One region of the Methylomonas sp. MED-D genome, then DNA from elsewhere that is predicted to be linked to it. Evidence: riboswitches for the same ligand, from Rfam matches in the RefSeq annotation. Region 1 holds a riboswitch; each other region holds the start of a gene.
The links. Region 1 has a riboswitch for cyclic di-GMP ahead of ACQE3E_RS11750 (hypothetical protein). Riboswitches for the same ligand answer to the same signal wherever they lie in the genome.

Region 2: it holds a riboswitch for cyclic di-GMP, as region 1 does, so the genes downstream of both, ACQE3E_RS08535 (PEP-CTERM sorting domain-containing protein) here and ACQE3E_RS11750 (hypothetical protein) in region 1, are expected to answer to the same signal.
Region 3: it holds a riboswitch for cyclic di-GMP, as region 1 does, so the genes downstream of both, ACQE3E_RS04575 (hypothetical protein) here and ACQE3E_RS11750 (hypothetical protein) in region 1, are expected to answer to the same signal.
Region 4: it holds a riboswitch for cyclic di-GMP, as region 1 does, so the genes downstream of both, ACQE3E_RS06860 (VPLPA-CTERM sorting domain-containing protein) here and ACQE3E_RS11750 (hypothetical protein) in region 1, are expected to answer to the same signal.

Annotation. Positions count from the first base shown of each region.
Region 1 is NZ_CP189965.1:2,650,691-2,655,390, reverse strand. It holds gene ACQE3E_RS11755 (TonB-dependent siderophore receptor) at 1-1,814, shown strand, start outside; cyclic di-GMP riboswitch class I at 1,882-1,961, shown strand; gene ACQE3E_RS11750 (hypothetical protein) at 2,071-2,841, shown strand; gene ACQE3E_RS11745 (hypothetical protein) at 2,927-3,763, shown strand; gene ACQE3E_RS11740 (VPLPA-CTERM sorting domain-containing protein) at 3,756-4,610, shown strand; gene ACQE3E_RS11735 (sialidase family protein) at 4,607-4,700, shown strand, end outside.
Region 2 is NZ_CP189965.1:1,921,757-1,926,456, reverse strand. It holds gene ACQE3E_RS08545 (hypothetical protein) at 1-1,516, opposite strand, end outside; gene ACQE3E_RS08540 (VPLPA-CTERM sorting domain-containing protein) at 1,513-2,277, opposite strand; gene ACQE3E_RS08535 (PEP-CTERM sorting domain-containing protein) at 2,386-3,204, opposite strand; cyclic di-GMP riboswitch class I at 3,307-3,383, opposite strand; gene ACQE3E_RS08530 (MlaD family protein) at 3,905-4,700, opposite strand, start outside.
Region 3 is NZ_CP189965.1:1,032,427-1,037,126, forward strand. It holds gene ACQE3E_RS04565 (non-ribosomal peptide synthetase) at 1-33, shown strand, start outside; gene ACQE3E_RS04570 (ABC transporter permease) at 35-1,042, shown strand; cyclic di-GMP riboswitch class I at 1,464-1,540, shown strand; gene ACQE3E_RS04575 (hypothetical protein) at 1,641-2,411, shown strand; gene ACQE3E_RS04580 (VPLPA-CTERM sorting domain-containing protein) at 2,545-3,330, shown strand; gene ACQE3E_RS04585 (hypothetical protein) at 3,359-4,219, shown strand; gene ACQE3E_RS04590 (sialidase family protein) at 4,219-4,700, shown strand, end outside.
Region 4 is NZ_CP189965.1:1,521,472-1,526,171, reverse strand. It holds gene ACQE3E_RS06865 (hypothetical protein) at 1-1,234, opposite strand, end outside; gene ACQE3E_RS06860 (VPLPA-CTERM sorting domain-containing protein) at 1,299-2,060, opposite strand; cyclic di-GMP riboswitch class I at 2,099-2,222, opposite strand; gene arsB (ACR3 family arsenite efflux transporter) at 3,121-4,179, opposite strand; gene ACQE3E_RS06850 (ArsI/CadI family heavy metal resistance metalloenzyme) at 4,204-4,647, opposite strand; gene ACQE3E_RS06845 (arsenate reductase ArsC) at 4,673-4,700, opposite strand, start outside.

The sequences.
Region 1 (4,700 bases):
AAGGGACGCTCATTCGCGGCTTTCCCTCCGAGCAACTGCTGGACGGCTTTACCCAGTATTACAATCCCGGCGACCGGGAAAGCACGATTAACGTTGCCAGCCTGGAAGTGCTCAAGGGCAGCAACGCCCTGCTCTACGCCGGCGGCTCGGGCGCCCCGGTCGGCGGTGTCGTGAATTTGATTTCCAAGCAAGCTCGGCCCGAGGCTTTCGGCGAATTCGGCTTCCGAACGGGATCTCACGACTACTTTCAACCGAATTTCGATATCAATCAGCCTTTGCATAGCCGGGTTTGGCTGCGGATGACCGGTGAATTTACCGATGCCGGCAACCGCGTCGATGCGGTCGAGACCCAGCGTTACAACTTGAATCCGGCCCTGACCTTCACCGACAACCATCGTAACAAGCTTACCTTGCGCGGGAAATTGTCGCATTGGCGGCAAACCGAGTATCAAGGCTTGCCGGCCACCGGCACCTTAGCCGGCCGGTTTCGGCTCCCACCGGACAGCTTTATCGGCCCGGCCGATGCGCCCCAAAGCCGTTCGGACAGCCAAGCGATTTGGGGCGAGTTCGAGCATCGTTGGGATAAGCACTGGACGATCACGCTGAAAAGCCGGGTGTCTCGAGCCAGTTTCGATCAGCGGGTGCAAACGCTATTCGGCGACGATGGCTTTATAGCCGATCGGCCGCTGAGCGCATTGGGAGCGTCGGCATGGGGGCTGGTTAACGCCGAGCTGTATCAACGCCAACGCGAGTTCAGCGTGCTCGGCTATCTGACCGGAAAGTTCGCCTCGGAAAACAGCGAGCACACCTTGGTCATCGGTGCCGACCGCGGCGAACTCGACGATATTGGCTTCGTCGGCGCCGATTTGGCGAATACCGGTTTGGTGGATCTTGCCCAACCCAACTTCGGGTTAAGGTATGCCGTCCCCGAACCGGCGCAGCCAAACCAGTTTATCGGTAATCTGACCTACGGCGGCTATCTGCAATGGCAGGGCAGTTTTTACAATCGGCTACATTTGCTGGCCGGCTTGCGTAGAGGGAAGGTGTCCATCGATTTTCGAAACACCGCGAGCGGCCGCTCGACCAGCACCGACGCCGAGAAATGGTTGCCCCGGTTGGGCGTCGCCGTCGACATCGGTTCAGCCTGGACCTGGTTTGCCGGTTACAGCGAAGGTATGCGCGGCCAGCCCTTCGTCGAGTTTGCCGATACGCCGTTGCCGGAATTGGCGCGCCACGTTGAGACCGGTTTGAAATTCGATATCGACGGTACTTGGCGCGGCCAACTTGCCGTGTACCGAATCGACCGCGAACGGGTGGCGGTGCCGGATGGGAGCGACGCCTTGCTACGCTCGACCGCCTCCGGCGGTCAAAGCGCCGAGGGCACGGAAGCGGACTTGAATTGGCGGTTATCGGAAGGGCTGGATTTGCTTGGCAATTATGCGTACACGTTGGCGCGCTACCAGGACGATAAAGCCGGCGTTCCGGCCGGTAACCGTTTGCCTCAGGTGCCCGACCAGGCCGGGCGGCTGTGGTTGAATTACCAACTGCCGGCGTCCTTGCTACCCGGTTGGCGAATCGGGGTTGGCGTGAATTTAAGCGCGGGCGCCTATTTATCCAAGGACAACCGCTTCAAGACCTCCGGCTACCACTGTGTGGACGCCAGTCTGGGGTACGAAACGTCGGCATGGAAATTGGCGGCCACCGTCAAAAACCTTAGCGGCGAACATTATTATCGACCTTTCGATTATTTCGACGGCCGGGTCGCACCCGGCGCGGATACCGAACTGTATTTCAACATCGCGTACCGCTATTAGGTCGCCTGAACACACGGAGCTAAAGGACGGATCACTTAAGGAACTAGAGTGAAGCCGCCGGGACCGGCGGCAAAAACGCCACATCCGCCGCGAGACGGAGCCGGAAAACCACGGATCTTTGGACCAAAAGACCGCCGGGTTGCCCGTACTGCCATGTTCGCTTCCAGCGCCGGACCGAAAACTCGGTCCGGCGTTACGGGAAACGTGCGCCTTGCGGCCAGACATTTTCATTATTTCGACCCTTTAAGGACATGCCATGACACAAAAACACAGTTACCGATTGCAACTAGCCACCGCCGGTGCTCTTTCCATCGCGATGTTGGGCGGATTTCTCGCGCCTGCCAGCGCTGAAGCCGCGCTCGTTACCGGCAGCGTCGGCATTTCAATCGACAACGCGGCGTTAGCCGCCGTCACCGGTGGTTGGCGGATCGATAGCTTCTTTGATGCCAGCTACAACCAGATCGCCATTACCGCCGATACCGTCGGCGGCGTTGCATCGGCCATCGACATGACGCTACCGATCAACACCAATTTCACCACGACCAGTTACGCCGCCGTCAACCGCACGCTGCAAGCGACCACGATGGAGGTCGGTAACACCGCCAGCGGCCAAATCGGTCTCAGCGGCGGCATGCGCATGTCGGTACCCGGCACCAGTAGCGGCTCATTGACACCTTACGATTTTCGTCTGCAAAAAATCGGCGGCGTGTGGAATCTGGTGACTTACGACCAATTTTTCTCGGGCACCACGTTTTTGCAACTGACCAATACCAGCGAAACCGTGAACGCCGGCGGCGAACTGACCTTGAGTGGCGACCTGATTTTTGGAAGCGGCAGCAATAAGTATCCCAGCCCATTCGGCCTGACCTGGGGATCGTTCCTGGGGATTTCCGCCACCGACGCAGTCGTCGGCAGCCTTTCGATGAACCTTCCGGCGGCGGTACCCGTGCCAACCGCCGTCTGGTTGTTCGGTAGTGGTCTGATTGGCTTGGTCGGTGCGACGCGCCGTAAGAACCTTGCGGATTAAGCCAACCTTTTTGCTGGTTCGATCAGAGCGCCGCGACAGATTGTGCCGGCGCGGCGCTTGCTCAACGTTTTTTACAGGAATCGCGATGCCTATTTTGCCTTTTTACCGAATCCGCCTCGGGCTACCCTTGGTTGCCGCGTTGGCGCTGTCGCCGAATGCGATGGCCTTGGTTCTAAACGCGCCGAACTCCGGCACGTTTACAATGAATCTGGACGCTGTCGCGCTGGCACCTTACGCCGGTGGCTATTACCTCAGCACATATTGGGACGCGGTGGCGGCCGACCCGACCGATCCCGCCAATAGTGGCGGCGCCCTGGTCGGCCAAGTCGCTACCGCCGAAATTCCGGCGCTGAACCAATCCTTCACGATTACCGCGATCGGCGGCGATATTGCCGGTCAAGCCGCGCAACGCTTTCAACAAGCCACGTCGGCGGACTTTCACATCGATACCGAAAACCTGGCCGGCGGCACCGCCGGTCAAGTCGGTTTGGCGGGCGTCCAAGGCTTCTTCGCGCCAAACTACCCACCCAACGGCGCCGGCTTGGTCAACGGTGATTTCGCGGTACGTTTCGATGCCGCTCGCCAAAACCATGGTGGCAGCGGTTGGTATCTGGACAACAATATTTATTTCACGATGGCGGTTTACGACTTCAGCAACCTAAGTATTAGCTGGATCGATGCCGATAACTGGCAATTTAGCGGCGATCTGGCGATGTCGCCGGAAAATGCCAGCATGCTGAGGGGCAGCGCGCTGGCCGATGTCGGCGACTTTTGCTTAGGCGCGGGCAGCTTTGCCGGATGCGGTCAAGTCAGCGCGGTTCCGCTGCCCGGTGCCATTTGGCTGTTCGGCACTGGCTTGGCGGTTCTGGGTGGCAAGGGCCGCCGAATGACCATATTCGGTTCGGAGGCTAGCCATGTTTAAGCGCATCGAGCAGTCAGTAGCGCGCTGGTATAGCGCGGCGGCGATAGCCGCGTTGAGCGCCGGCATGCCGGCCCTGGCCAACGCAACCGCGCTGCACGCCGATTTGGGCGGCACGTTTACGACCCAATACGACCGAGAGGCCTTGGCGGTGCTGGTGGGCGGCAGCTCCAGCGCGCCCGGTGAGTTTCTGGTCGCTTACTTCGACACGACGCAATCCGACTACACCCAGTTCAGCGATTCCTACTTCTATCTCGGCAATACCAGCAGAACCGAAATTCCGGCGGTGAATCTGGTTCACGACATCACGCCGGTCAGCGCCGTCAATCCGAGTGGTCAGGCCCAAAATCGCTACGTAAAAGCGACGACGCCCAATTTCGCCATCGATAGCGAAACTCTGACCGGAACCGGTAGTCTGGGCATGACCGGCGTGGAATTGTTTCGCGGCAACTACAACGGTTCGCTGGTGACTGGCGACTTCAGCTTGCGTTACAGCGTCGCCAACCGGCAAGCCGCTTGGGACGACTTGGGACAGGCCGGCACACCGGGCGGCTGGTACCTGCAAAACAACATCAGCTTTAGCATGGTGTTGTTCGATTTGGCGAATTTGAGTCTGATAATCGCCGACGCCAATAACTGGCAATTGAGCGGCGACTTGTTGATGAGCCCGGAGAATGCCGATTTTTTAGGCGGTGCCCGCCAAGCCGATGTCGGTGACTTTTGTTTGGGTGTCGGCAGTTTCGCCGGTTGCGGTCAAGTGGCCGCCGTGCCGGTGCCGGCGGCGGTTTGGTTGTTCGGCACGGGATTGATTGGCTTGACCGGCATCCGCCGGCGTGGAGTCAAACGATGACCGGCGGCCGTCTCGATCCGATCACGGCCGCGTGCATGCTGCTGCTGGGCGCGCAAGCGCCGCTGGCAAATGCAAACGCCGTGACTTACC
Region 2 (4,700 bases), 730 kb from region 1:
CGTCGGCTTGATCGACATCGCGGTCGCCGTCCAGATCGCCCGCCACCGTGATCGTCTCGCAAACGTCCGGAATGTGATTGGTATTGGTATCGCCGACGCGGCGCTCGGCGACGTCGGCGACGTCGGACCAGCCGTTGGCGTTGCAGTCCGGAAATACCTTCAGGTAGTAAACATCCTGTTCGCCGTTGTAGGTTGCGGTGTAGGCGACGCTAGCGCCGTCGGCACGGGAAACCAGCGTGGTGGCATCGCCGATTTTCAGCGAACCGTGCGGCGAGGCGATCGTCGTATCGAAACTCTGGCTGACGGCTTGATTCTTGGACCAGGTCGAGCCGCCGTCCCACGAGTAGCTGTAATAGAGTTGCGAAACCCGGTAGCTATTGCTGTCGCGAGTGTCGTACCAAACCGCGTCGATACGGCCGTTCGGCGCAACTCCCATCATTCCGAACCAGTTCCAATGATTCGCCGCTGGCGTATCGTCGTTGACCCGAATCGGTGCCGACCAGGTTTCGCCGCCGTCGCTGCTGCGGATAAAGTTAACGTCCAAGTTGTCCGGTCCTGCCGGATCGACGGTGGCGAGCACGTACAATTCGCCTTGCCGGGCGCCGATTGCGGAGTTGACCGCCATTTGCACGTCGCCGACCGGCCCGTATTGATTCGGGTTTTGTCTGAACAAAAACAGCGGCGCCAAGCCGCCCATATCGATCTCGCGTACTTCGAACGTCGGCTTTTGGTTCGCATCGCCGGCATTCGTCGATTTGACGAAAATATGCTTGTGCAGATTGCGATCCATGTTTTCTTCGTCGAAGTACGGGTATTCCAAACGCCCGGCCATATATAAGGTACCGTCGCCACCAACCCGCATCGTGCCGAAGGTCGGATTCTCCGGCAGTTCGATCGGCGCTTCGAAACTGGCGGCGCGGTCCAGCGAACGGCTAAAACATTTGCCGTCTAGGCAGTCGCGCCAGTTCAGATAGACGTGCCCGTCTCCGGGGCCACCGCTATGATCGACCGCTAGCTGTGCCTTATCGCCGCCTTCGCCATGAGCGTGGACCGGCGCTTCCCAACCGCGACCACCGTCCAGCGATTTAATCACCTGAATATCTTGAACAAAGGTGTAGGTCGGATCGAAATGCAGACTTTGGAAATAAAAATGGCCGAACGCGTCGACATCCAAGGTCGGATTGCTGCGTCCCTCGCCCGGCGTGATAGCGCCGCTAAAATGCCAACTCGCCCCGCCATCGGCCGAGTAGGCCCAACCGGCTTGACGAAACGACGACGCCACCGAGTCGAATTGCCGCCAAGCCGCGACAAGGTTGGTGGGATCGAGTGGATTGATCGCCAGCGCGGGCTCGTTGGCCGCGTCGCCGACAATATTATTGCCGTCCGAATCGACGTTGATTTGTATGCTGGCGTAGGCACCGAATCGGTGTGGCGCGTTCGCCGCGACCGCATTCGAGCCGGCCGCCGCGATCCACGCCGCACTACTTAACCACGCCATCGCGGAAACGCGCGTCATAGTTGGCGCCTCCGCATGCCAATGCGCGCCAAACCGCCCAAACCTGAAACAAATAGCCAAATCGAGGCCGGAACCGGTACCACCGAAGTATGCAAACTGAAATTTCCGACGATAGCATCGCGGGTGCCGAACAAATGGTCATAGCCTTCGCCCAAACCCAGTTCGCCACTCAAATCCAGCGAACCGTCGTGAATATCCAGCACGACATTGAACAAATTATAGGATTGGGAGCGAAACGACACATGATTGTACAAGGACCATGCGGAACGGCCGGATGCGCCATCCATATTGGCGGCGTCGTATTCCAGCGCGTAGTCGCCGGATAAAATGCGATTGAATTCTGATCCTGTATCGACCCGGAACCGAAACACGCCGGATAAACCAATCACGCCGGTAACGGTCGAGGCGAAATTGGCCGGATCGAATTCGATCGTGGTCGGTTTTGCGTGGCGCCCGGTCAGATTGGCGACATGCGTGCCGTTCACTGAAAACGTCAGGTTCTTAGCCGGAATTTCGGCGACGCCCGGCACGATATGATCTTCGAGAATTTGCGTGGCGGTGCGGCTATTCGCGGCCGGGGCGTCGAAAAATTCCTCCAAGTACATCGAAGGCGCGGCGGTCGCGTCAATCGCGATTGCGTCGGCGAGCGCGTCTCGATCGAGATTCACCACCATGGTACCGCCGGAAACCGTGGCGGCGGAAACAGGCGGCGATAACGCGGCCAGCAGTGCCGCGGCAACGAGCGCGCGCGACCCTATCATTTGAATATGCATAAATTTGCCAGAGGAAGTCATTTCCGTTGAGAGCCGATGCGCAAAATACCCGAACGACTTAGTCGTCCGGATATTGCGCCCGGTCAGGGTTGCCGGTTACGCGGCGAGCGGTGCCGACTTGCGACGCCGCGACGCCAGCACGCCGAACAGACCGCTACCGAACAACCACGCGGCGGCCGGCAATGGAACGGCGGCGGGAACCGGCGAAATCAGACTGAAGGTGCCGGCCATGCCGGCGGAATTGGAACCGTCGCCACCGAATAAAAAGGCCGATGTGTTGGGCGACCACCAGAGCTCGCCGGTAAAGGCCAGGCTATCGCCGTCGGTGGTAATACTGATATTACGGGTGTCGAAGGTATTGGAAGCAAAACTGACGTTGTTGGTTAAGGTCCAACCGGTGTTGGTGCCGTTGTTTCGCGCGGCGATATAAGAGAATTTGTAGTCGCCGGACAGCAGCGTGCCGGTAAAGCTACCGCGCGTCATATACACGCCATCCAAACCGACCTGACCGCTCGCGGTCAAGCTGGAGGCGTTCAGCAGATGGTCTTGATCGGACGCCCAAGTCAACGTCGTCGCTTGATTACTGCGCCCGCTGCCGCCGATATAACCGGTCGGTATCCCGGTGCCCGCCAAACTGCTTGGATTCACGTCGTAACTTAATATGTTCGGCGCCGGATAGGTATTCGTCGGAGTCGCGACCATATCGTTCGCGGTCAAGGTGTCGGCCACCGCCTTATCGAAAAAATTGGCGACGTAGTAAGAGGTAATCGAACCTTCTCCCAAGTTCAAGCCGGCCAATAAGTCGTTTGGGTCGTTGAATGCGATATTGAACACACCGCCGTTCAAGGTACCGGCGTTGGCTAGATTGGTCGCCGCAAGCGCCGCCGCGGCAAACCAGGTTTTTCCTAACGTCATTTTTTTTGATCCATGAAATTGCATATTTAATTCCTATAGGCTTGAAAGATAGATTTTCGGTAGCCGATTCGAACGCTTCGAACCGACGCTTACTCTCGTTCGAGAGGCAACCCGGCTGTCTTGAACCAAGACCCAAGGCTTTCCGGCTCCGTCTTGCGGCGGATGTGGCAAATTTACCGTCGATACCGCACCTTAAACTCGGCTCGACTCTCGCGGCCTCTCCTGATCCGCTCTTGCCGGCACACTGTCCAGATGCTGATTCCGAAAGTAATTTCCGGTGCGGCGAACAGACTCAAGCAGTTAGTGTGCCAGCCATACCTCGCTAAAACCGGGAAACGGTGACCGGCTGTCGGTGGCGCTATTGGAGTCCAGAACCGAGTCATCACTGCTAAAACCGGGGTACACAGAGAATCTGAACATCGTCGACTGCGGTCGACGGGGCGCATGAAAAGCAAACGGACAAACCCATTCGCCTATTTTTTACTGAGTGATTTCACTCAATTAATCTCAACTATAGATAAGCTAAGTTATTGAAACAAAATTAAAATTAATATTCCTACCGCAAATGCCCAATGCACTTCGCGGCGTATAACATAATTTATTAAATTTAAGATTAATTGATGCCTAAAACCGGACTGACGCCGGAAAACATCGTTTCAGCGGGACCGGCGAAACGAGGGTGCCGCAAAGAGTGGGAAAGTTATTTGCCGTAAATCAAGGCTTGCGGCTGGCGTTCCAGCCCCTCGGCCAAGTCTTTGAGCGAACGCGAGGCGTTGCGCACTTCCAGCAAGGCCTGGTTCAGCGGCGCGTCGGCGTCGGCCAGCGTCTCGACCGCATTCAGCGCGTGCCGCGATTCCTGCAGAACCTGGGTCGCGGCGGCCAGGCTTTGTTCGGCGGCGCGCAACACCGGCAGCAATTCCCGGTTGAAATCCCGCAGCGTGGCGCGGGTGTCCGTCAAAGCGCCGTTGGCGTTGCTCAGCAAGGGTTCGGTTTGCCGGTTCAGCGTCGCCATCAACTTTTGGGTTTCCTGTAAGGACTTCGCCAAGGCGGTCATCGATTGCCTGGTGTTATCCGACTGCAACAGATTGCGGATTTCGGTCAAGGTATCGGACAGATTTTTCAGGGTTTCCTCGACCGGCAATTGCTTGGCCCGGTTGATGATTTCGTCGGCGGTGTTGCGGATTTCGTCGACCGTAGTCGGCACGCTGGGCAGTTCCGGCAAATTTTTATAATCCAGTTTGACCAGATTGATCGGCTTGTCGCTGTAGAAATTCAAATCGACATACAGCAAGCCGGTCAGCAAGCTCTGGGTTTCCAATCGCGCCTTCAAGCCGGCTTCTATCATCCGTTGCGCCGCTTCCTGTTGCTGTTTCTTGGTGTGGCCGTGACTCTCTTCGCCCGAGGTGTTGCGCAGCAAGGCCGGATCGATTTCGATGACCACCGGTTTGTAGATTCGGTCGGTGTCGGTTTCCATCACCAACGAAATCTCGCTAACG
Region 3 (4,700 bases), 1.6 Mb from region 1:
CTTAAATTAACCGGCCACTCCTTGAGAAATTGAGATGAAGCATTTTTTGGCATTGCTAAAAGCCCGCAATATCGAATTGATCCGCGACAAAGCCACCTGGATCTGGAATTTCGTGTTTCCGGTGATTTTGATCGTCGGCATAGCGGCGATATTCGACGATCAGGACAGCGCGCTGTTTAAAGTGGGCGTGACCGGCGAGGCTAATTCGCAGATTACCGCGTTTAAGACCACCCAATATCTGCAATTCATCGACTACCCGGAACTGGATAAGGCGTTAGCCAAACTCCAGCATCATCAACTGGATATGGTGGTGCAAGGGGGGGCGGAAAACGGGTATTGGATAAACGACAGTTCCGGGCAGGGCTATCTGCTGGAAAAAGTCCTGCTGGCCGGCGATCCAGCCGCCACCTGGAAAAAGCAAGTGGTTTCCGGGCGGCGGGTACGCTACCTCGATTGGGTTTTGCCCGGCATTTTAGCCATCAACATCATGCACGGCGGTTTGTTCGGAGTCGGATTTACGATCGTCAGGTATCGCAAAAGCGGCGTGCTTAAACGCTTGAAAGCCTCGCCGGTCAACGCTTTTGAGTTCCTGTCGGCGCAAGTCGTCAGCCGGCTGGGGCTGTTGATGCTGGCGGTCGTGCTGCAATTTGTCGCGATGAACGTCTTGTTCGACTTTTTAGTGCAGGGGGCTTATGCCTTGTTGGCGCTGATAGCGGTACTCGGTTCGGTAACTTTGATCAGTCTAGGTTTGTTGATGGCGAGCCGGACCGGTAGCGAGGAGTTGGCCTTGGGCATCCTGAACCTGCTGACCTTGCCGATGATACTGCTGTCCGGGGTTTGGTTTTCGCTGGAAGGCGCACCGGCGCTGTTGCAGAACCTGACGCTGATTTTCCCGCTAACCCACATGCTGCAAGCGGCTCGCGCGGTCATGATCGACGGCGCCGGTTTGGCCGAGATAGCACCGGCGTTGATGAGCCTGGCCGCGATGACGCTGTTGTTTCTAACGACCGCCGCGCTGCGGTTTAAATGGGTGGAAGATTGAGGATCGGTCAATCCATGGAGGTCCGTGCGACTCACCGGGAGCTGGCGCATTCCGCCCGTTGATTCGACGCGGCTTAGGTTTCAATTGTTACAAATACCGGCAAATCGTTTGAATAGGTGATTTCACGCAGTTGCTGAGGCAAATCACGTGGTTTGGGTTTGTTTGGCCGTCGGTAAAAATGTTAGTCGTTGTAAAACAATGACTTTTTAATTGGCCTGGTCTTTGCTGTTAGATCAGCAACTCGGGAAATGACGATAGGTTTATGTCGGCGGGTTTGCGTTTCGCGACGCCCTCTCTAAGCCAGTATCGTTGGGTTTCGAGCCTTGGCGGCTGCCCAATGACGGCATCTTGCGCCGTTCGGAAAAGCCGCCGGAAATCTAGGAAAACCTCGCTCAAGGATTCGGGCGATGCCGCACGGAAGCGGCAATTTCGCCACATCCGCCGCGAGGCGGAGCCGGAAAGCCACGGGTCTTGGAATAAGACGGCCGGGTTGCCTTCGAACTTTGGGCTCTGCAATGGGATGTGACGCGCTTCCATCCGTATCGGGGCCTGGATTTTGCCCATTAAATCAATCTTAGATCGTTTTGTAAGGAAAACAATGAACCTATTAAACAAACACAGTTTGAAAGCGGCCTATGCCGGCGTTCTGGCAATCAGCGTATTCGGCGGCGGTCTGTTAACGGCAGGCGATGCCAACGCGGCCCTCGTTAGCGGCGTCGCGAATATGACCATCGACAATTCAGCATTTACCTCGGCCGTTGGCGGTTCCGAAGGTTGGTATATCGCCAATTTTTGGGACGAGACTTATAACGCAACGCCGATCGATCTGGACACGACCGGCGGTGTTGCTCTCAGTCAGACCGAGACCTTCAGCGTTTCGTTGCCGGTGAACGCCAATGGCACCACCATCAGCTACGGCGCGAGAAAGCAGGAGGCCACGACGATGGATGCCAGCAACACGGCGGCAGGCCAAATCGGCTTGAGCGGTGCATTTCGGATGGAACCCGCCGGTGGCGGCTCCTACCTGAACCCCGGTGATTTTTACCTGAAAAAAGCCGGTGGGACGTGGAATATCTTTACCTACAGCGCCGGTTTTAGTAGCCCCGCGCAAGATCCAGCCTTGTTCCGCTTGGTGAATGCCACCGAGTCGGTAAACGGTAACGGCGAATTATCGCTAAGCGGCGATTTGTATCTTTCCACTTTGGGTTACTCCTGGAATTTGCTGTTTAACGGCAGCACATCGGTCAAAGTGGGTACCTTCAATCTGGCGCCCGCCGCAGTGCCGCTGCCGGCCGGCGTGTGGTTGTTCGGGAGCGGATTGGTTGGCCTGTTAGGCGCTTCCAGAGGTAAATCGGGCTTATCCGCCTAAGCCTACCAGACCGCTCAACCTTCCGTCGCAAAAGGCTGCGGGGCGCTTTGCTTTCCGTTAACGGACGGGGGTAGAGCCTGAACTTGGCCGGTAAGCGACTTATTAGAAACCCAATTTTTTTCAAGGAATACGCATGAAATTTCTATACCTGATCGTGCTGTCGTTAACCCTTGCCGCGACATCCGCGCATGGCGCTACCGTATCCGGAGGTTCGCTGATTATCAATATCGATCGAGACGCTTTCGAGAACGGTATCGATTTGGATAGGACCGCTGCGCCATCCATATACGTCGAGGAATACTACGACGCTTCGCTGGCCTCAAAAACCTTTGAAGAGTTGCGCGATTACAATACGCCCGTCGATCTGACCGATTACGCGGCGAACGAAATTCCGGCCACCGGATTGAAATTTACCGTCAATGGCGCGCATGTGGCTGACAACCCGTCGGGTCGGCACAATAGCGCCACTACCTTCACGTTCGACCCTAACGACATTACCGGCACCGCGTCGGGCTCTATCGGCCTGGCCGGCGGCCTGCGCTATCGAGTGGATGTCACGCCCCCCACTAACCGGGTATTAATGGGCGACATGACGCTGACCTATAATCCCGCGGAAGCGCTAAAAACGCCGGAAAGTTCGGATTGGGTCATTTACAACACCCTCGGCTTTAAAGCGGTGGCTTTCGAGTTGTTTAACGTGGTTTCCGAGATCAACGGAAACGTGCTGTCTTTGAGCGGCGAGTTGGGTTACGGTTGGGGATTCGATCATCTTGGGGCCGGTCCGGCCCGCAATGCTAATGCGCGCATCGGTACCTTCAGCTTTCAAACCTCCGTGGTCCCGCTGCCGGCCGCCGTCTGGATGTTTATGACCGGCTTAATCGGCATGGGCGTGAGCGGTTTTCGCAACAGATCCGCTTGATCGGGATATCAGTTAACAGGAGGTTTCGATGACATGCCATCGCCTTGAAACATCAAAATACTTGACCGTGGTTTCGACGGTTTTCGCGCTGGTCGCCGGCGGATTCGTTACGCAGGCCGATGCCGCGTTGTTAAACGCGAATTCCGGAGGCACCTTCACGATGAATCTGGACCGCGATGCTTTAGCGCTCTCCAACTTCGGCTCGTTGACCCAGCCGGGATACTTTCTGGCGCAATATTTCGACACCATCGAGTCCGACTACACGGTTCGCACCGATTCGTCGTTTTACTTCAATAATCCGACGCGTGTCGAAATTTCAGCCGTGAACTTGGTACACGACATCACCCCCGTCAGTGCCAGCAACCCCAGCGGTCAGCTTTCCGGCCGCAACGTCCAAGCCACGACGCCGGACTTCTCAATCGATTCGGACACCTTGGCGGGTACCGGCACGATGGGCATGACCGGCGTCGAGATGTTTCGAGGAAGCTTTTCCGGCACCTTGCTGAACGGCGATTACTCGCTGAAATACGACCCGGAGGCGCGGCAGACCATGTGGGATGCCTTTGGCGTTTCGGGCACGCCGGGCGGCTGGTATTTGCAGAATAACGTTTCGTTTAGCGCGGTGGCTTACGAATTGGCTAATTTGCGGTTGCAGTACAGCAGTGCCGGCGATTGGATGCTCAGCGGCGATTTATTACTGTCCCCCGAAAACGCGTTCTTTTTGAAAAATACCGTCTTGGCCGATTTGGGGGATTTTTGTTTAGGCGTGGGTGCCTATAGCGGTTGCGGCCAAGTGGCCGCCGTTCCATTGCCTTCGGCGGTTTGGTTCTTCGCTTCGGGGATTGCCGGTATCGGTATCAACGGCTATCGCCGATTCAGGAGGGCGTGATGGACGTTCGCCTAGGTCGCGTCGTGCCGTTGCCGCGAGGGATTTTCGCCCATTGCTTGGGCTTGAGCGTGTTAGCGGTCTGCGGCGCGATGCCGGAAAGCGCCGCTGCGCAATCGCTGTTTCCGTACGGACCGTATTCGAGCATTCAAATGAATGTGGACCCGGCCGGCGACAATATCGCCGGCGACGCGGCTCACGAGCCGACGATCGCTCTCGATCCGAATAACCCAGACCGGTTGGTCGCGGGCTGGAAGCAATTTGCCAGTATCGCTTCGGGCAGCCGGGAAGGCGGTTGGACTTATAGCGACGACGGCGGTAAGCACTGGCATTTTCAAGGCGTGGTGACGCCGGGCGAACAACGGACCAACATCATGGTGGATGTCGATTCGGCGGGCAATTTCTACTACCAGAGTCTGCATTACGACAGCACCGGCAACTTCGCGGCGGACGTGCAGGTCTTCAAGTCGCTGGATGGCGGCGT
Region 4 (4,700 bases), 1.1 Mb from region 1:
GGAAGTTGCTGGATACGGCGGTCTTTTTCTCCAGAGACTGGATACCGACCGCCCAGCGCACACCGTAGGTGTTATCGAAACCGTTGGCGGCGTTGCTGCCGTCGTTCAGCTCGTCCAAGCAGTTGCCGACCGAACCCGAGGTGTTGTTCTCGTGGATCATCGGATAGCCGTCGCCTTCGCCGAAACCCAAGGCCAGTGCGTCGGAAGCCGGAGCCGTCGCGGAAGCAGCCGAAGTACAAGGATCATGCAGGAACTTGATATTGGATTGAGCTTGGGTACCGGAACCGTTTTCGCGGCGGCAGGTATGCAACAACGAGGAACCCGGCAAGTAAGCGGCGGCATTGGCTTGGACCCAATCGTACAAACCGGTGGAACCGGTCACTTTCAATTGGTTCCAGTCCGCCCAGCTGCCCGCATGAATCGATGCGATTTGAGCCGAGCTCAGGCTAGGCATGCAGGCCTCGGTTTCGGCACCAACCGCGCAGCCCGCCAAGGAACCGTTGGCGATTTGGGCGGCTTGCAATGCAAAATACAGTTTTTTGGTGACGGGCACGCCGAAGGTCACCGCCGAAGCGCTTTTCACGGTCATTTTAGCGACATCGTCGGATGTTACATCCGAATAACCGACCGGAGCGTTGTTACCGATAAATTGCCCCGGGTCGACGTCGGAAATGCCGAAGTCGGAGATGTGGGTGCTGTATTTGCTGGCGTCGGCCAAGTCGTAAGGGCAGGTGATCAAACCCAGCGTCGAACCGGCGACCGGCAAGGTATTGGAGGTGCAAGCCGAGCTGATTTTCAAATACTCGATCGTGGCGGCGGCGGTGTCGCCGTTGGCTTCGGCGATGATAGGGCTGACGCCGAACGCGGAACCGCCGGCGCTACGTTTGTAGACCAAGATGTAAGGCTTGTTGGTCGGCACATTGCTGTTGGTAGTAGCGCGAGTGCACAAATAAGCGTTTTGGTCGGAACCGGTCAGGCTATCTTTGTATTTCCAGACTTTTTTAGTGGTGTCGCAGACTTTATCGGCGGCCGGTACCGATGAATCGGTGATCAGTTTTTCGATGAAGTTGACCGCCGCGGAGGCGCCGGACAGATACAACACGTTGGTTTGACTGGCATCAATGATGGGCAGGTTGTTGCCGTCGACCGGAATCGGATCGTTGACGGTCGCGGCTTGCACACCTGATGCGGCCAACAGAGCGCTGATCGCGGTGCCTAATACTAAGTTTTTCATGGGTAGTTCCTCGAGTTATCAATCGTGAAAACCGGAGCGGCGCCAACGCCGCTCCGAATACCGCTTATGCGGCGGCGTATTTGCGGCGAGTCGCGCGCAACATGCCCATCAGGCCGGCGCCGAACATCCAAACCGCGGCCGGCAGCGGCACGTTGGCCGGGGCCGGACCGAAGCTCAGCAGATTGCCGGCCAGGGTCCATTTACCGGCGGCCAGGGTATGGGCTTGAGTGCCGTTGTAGTACCAGAAGTCGCCGGAGGTACCGTAGGCGATATTGGCTTGGGCCAAGCTGACCGTACCGAAGATGCTGTTGAAGTCATTGTGTTGTCCGGTATTCGGGGTGTCTGCGTCAGACACCAGTGAACTCAGATTCGCGGCATAGTCGCTGGCGGAAGCACCAGGGGTAGCTTTGACTTGACCGGTAGTGATCTGGTTTGCATGGTTTTTGATCGCAGTACCAGGGACTGTGGATTGTTGCAAGCTGTTGTATTTAGCGATCTCGGTCATGCCGGTGATCAACTGCTTGGAACCGTAACCGACGGCAATCGCGAACTTGGTCTGAGAGGCATCCATGCCGCTGGCGAAGGTATTCCAGTTGTCATTGAGGCTCAAATCGTAGCTCAGCGTATAACTGTCGTTGTTGACGTTGGCGATCAGATCGCTCATCAACAACCCCAAATCCAGCGTGAACGTCAAGGTTTGGCTTTTGTCGTAAACCGACAAATAGGCCTCGGCTGTGGCGGCGCTAGTATTGTTGATCGCCGCATTCGCCGCGCCGGTGGCAGCGAACATCGCCGCCGCCAACAAGGCTTTGTTTAAAGATTTCATAATGGTTTCCTTATGTTTAAGATTTAAAAAATACATAAGGTGACAGCCCAGCCGTCTTGGCTTGTCGGCTTCCTACCGCCCGCCGCCATCCCCGGCGACCGACCCAAGCCAAGACCTGAAACTTTCCGTCCCCGCCTCGCGGCGAGTTTGGCTTTTACACGCTTACCTGCTCACTAAACTTCTAACACCTCGAGTGGTGTCGCTATCCCCGCTACCATGTGTCCGTATTGCAACCTACTCCCTACCTTCTTCCTCTTGCCGCTCCCTTCGCTGGTCTTCCCTGTTCCCTGTAATTCCGCATCAACCAAGATCCCGCGGCTCCCTGCCATCTCAGTTGCGGCGAATTATTCCAAACAAATCAATAAGTTTCCGTTACAGCTCTGTTAAAGAATCGTGAAATGTATTACATGCGTGATACGCCGAAACATCGCCGAATGCCGCAGCACGTTGTTTTTTAAGGGCGAATCGTTGCCGCCACGGACCGCGTACCTAACAGGCTAAATTGGGCGCATCCGACATGGACTGTCGAATTTGGCGCGCGGCATCGGCCGCCCGCTCAACGATTGGAGGACTTAACATTGGCCGGAAACGAATATCGGCGAGAGGGCAACTGTACTAATCGTTAGACGCTGTCGCGGGGACCAAGAACTGATGGACTGACTTTGCCCGGCGTTGCAAACGCGCTAACCGCAGTTATCGGCGATTCGCGGCTAAACACTCGGTCGCCGCTAAAACGCCGCCTACCGGAGTTTCCCAAACGGGAAAACTATAGCTTGCAAAGTCAGGATGCCCGTGGCATTGGGAATGGCGTGTTTTTGCTTCCCCGCCGGCGCGGGGCCTATTAACACGGCTCCTATAATACCGTTCGCCCTGTCGAAGGGCACGCCGGTCCGGGCTTAGACCAGCTCAGCCCGAGAATCACCAGTGATAAATAGGGCCGGATGTAGAGGGCATGCGGCGGCTGACGCCGAATTGCGAGAAATTGACCGAAACCGAGGTTCCAGGGGGATCGATCGTTCGAAAAAGCCGGTGCTGGCGAGAACGCCGAAACCTGCCGGGACTAGCGCCCGACAAACCAGCGCTTTTGAATCGCGAACGCGACGTTCACCAAGCCGACCATGACCGGCACTTCGATCAGCGGCCCAATCACCGCCGCGAAAGCCGCGCCGCTGTCGATGCCGAACACAGCCACCGCCACCGCGATCGCCAATTCGAAGTTGTTGCTGGCGGCGGTAAAGGCCAAGGTCGTGGTTTGGCCGTAGTCGGCGCCGATCAGTTTGCCCATCGCGAAACTGACCAGAAACATCCCAACGAAATAAATCAGCAACGGTAGCGCGATGCGCAACACGTCGAGCGGCAATTGCACGATCAATTCGCCCTTCAACGAGAACATCGTCACGATCGTAAACAGTAACGCGATCAGCGTCAGCGGGCTGATTTTGGGTACGAAGCGCTGCTGGTACCAGTCCTTGCCCTTGGCTCTTACCAACAGCCAACGCGTCGCGAAGCCGCCGATAAACGGAATCCCCAGATAAATAAACACGCTTTGGGCAATATCGGCGATCGTCACCGCCACCAAACTGCCCGGCAAACCGAACAGCGGCGGCAACACGGTGACGAACAACCAGGCATAAACCCCGAAAAACAGCACTTGAAACACACTGTTAAAGGCCACCAGCCCGGCGCAGTAGTCGTTATCGCCGCGCGCCAGGTCATTCCAGACGATCACCATCGCAATGCACCGGGCCAGGCCAATCAGGATCAAGCCGGTCATGTATTCCGGATAGTCGGCTAAAAATCCGACCGCCAAGCCGAACATCAACAGCGGACCGATCAGCCAGTTTTGCACCAGCGACAGCGCCAACACCCGGCCGTTACGAAACACGTCGCCGAGTTCCTCGTAACGCACTTTCGCCAGCGGCGGATACATCATCAGAATCAGACCGATCGCGATCGGGACGTTGGTGGTACCGACCGAAGCCTGGGCGTTCAGGCGATTCACCTGTTCCGGAAACGCAAAGCCGATGCCCACACCCAGCAACATCGCGAGAAATATCCACAAGGTTAGGAAGCGGTCCAAAAACGACAAGCGCGGCTGCGGGCAGATTGGCAAATTCATCGTGGAAAACCTCGAACTGTTCGATCAGATAGGGCTGCAATTCGACGAAGGACCGCAGCAACTCGCGGCGCTATCGGTCGGCAAATCGGCGTCTTTACCGAATATCGGAATGCTTTTCAACGAATGAAAGGCTTCCCAGGGGATGCCTTGCGGATCGACCGTCCAGTATTTGTCCGACTCGGCGTAGCAACAGGCCGCCTGTTTTTGCTCGATGACGGGCATCGCCGCCTGTTGTAGCACCTGCTGAATTTCGGTCAAGGCCTGCTCCGATTCGACTTGAATGCCGAGATGATCCACGCCCGCTGCTCGGCTCCGGTTGGAGATCGCGAAGTTGATGCGCGGATCGTCCAGCATCCATTTGGCGTAATCGTCATGCACCACACTGGGCTCGGCCTGAAACAGCTCACTGTAGAACGCAATGTTCCGTTGTAGATCGTCGACGGCAAGGTGAATATGGAAACGTTTCATAAGGCTGTTTTCTCCGCGAGAGGGGTTAAGGTAACAAGGCGCCGATGCGATCC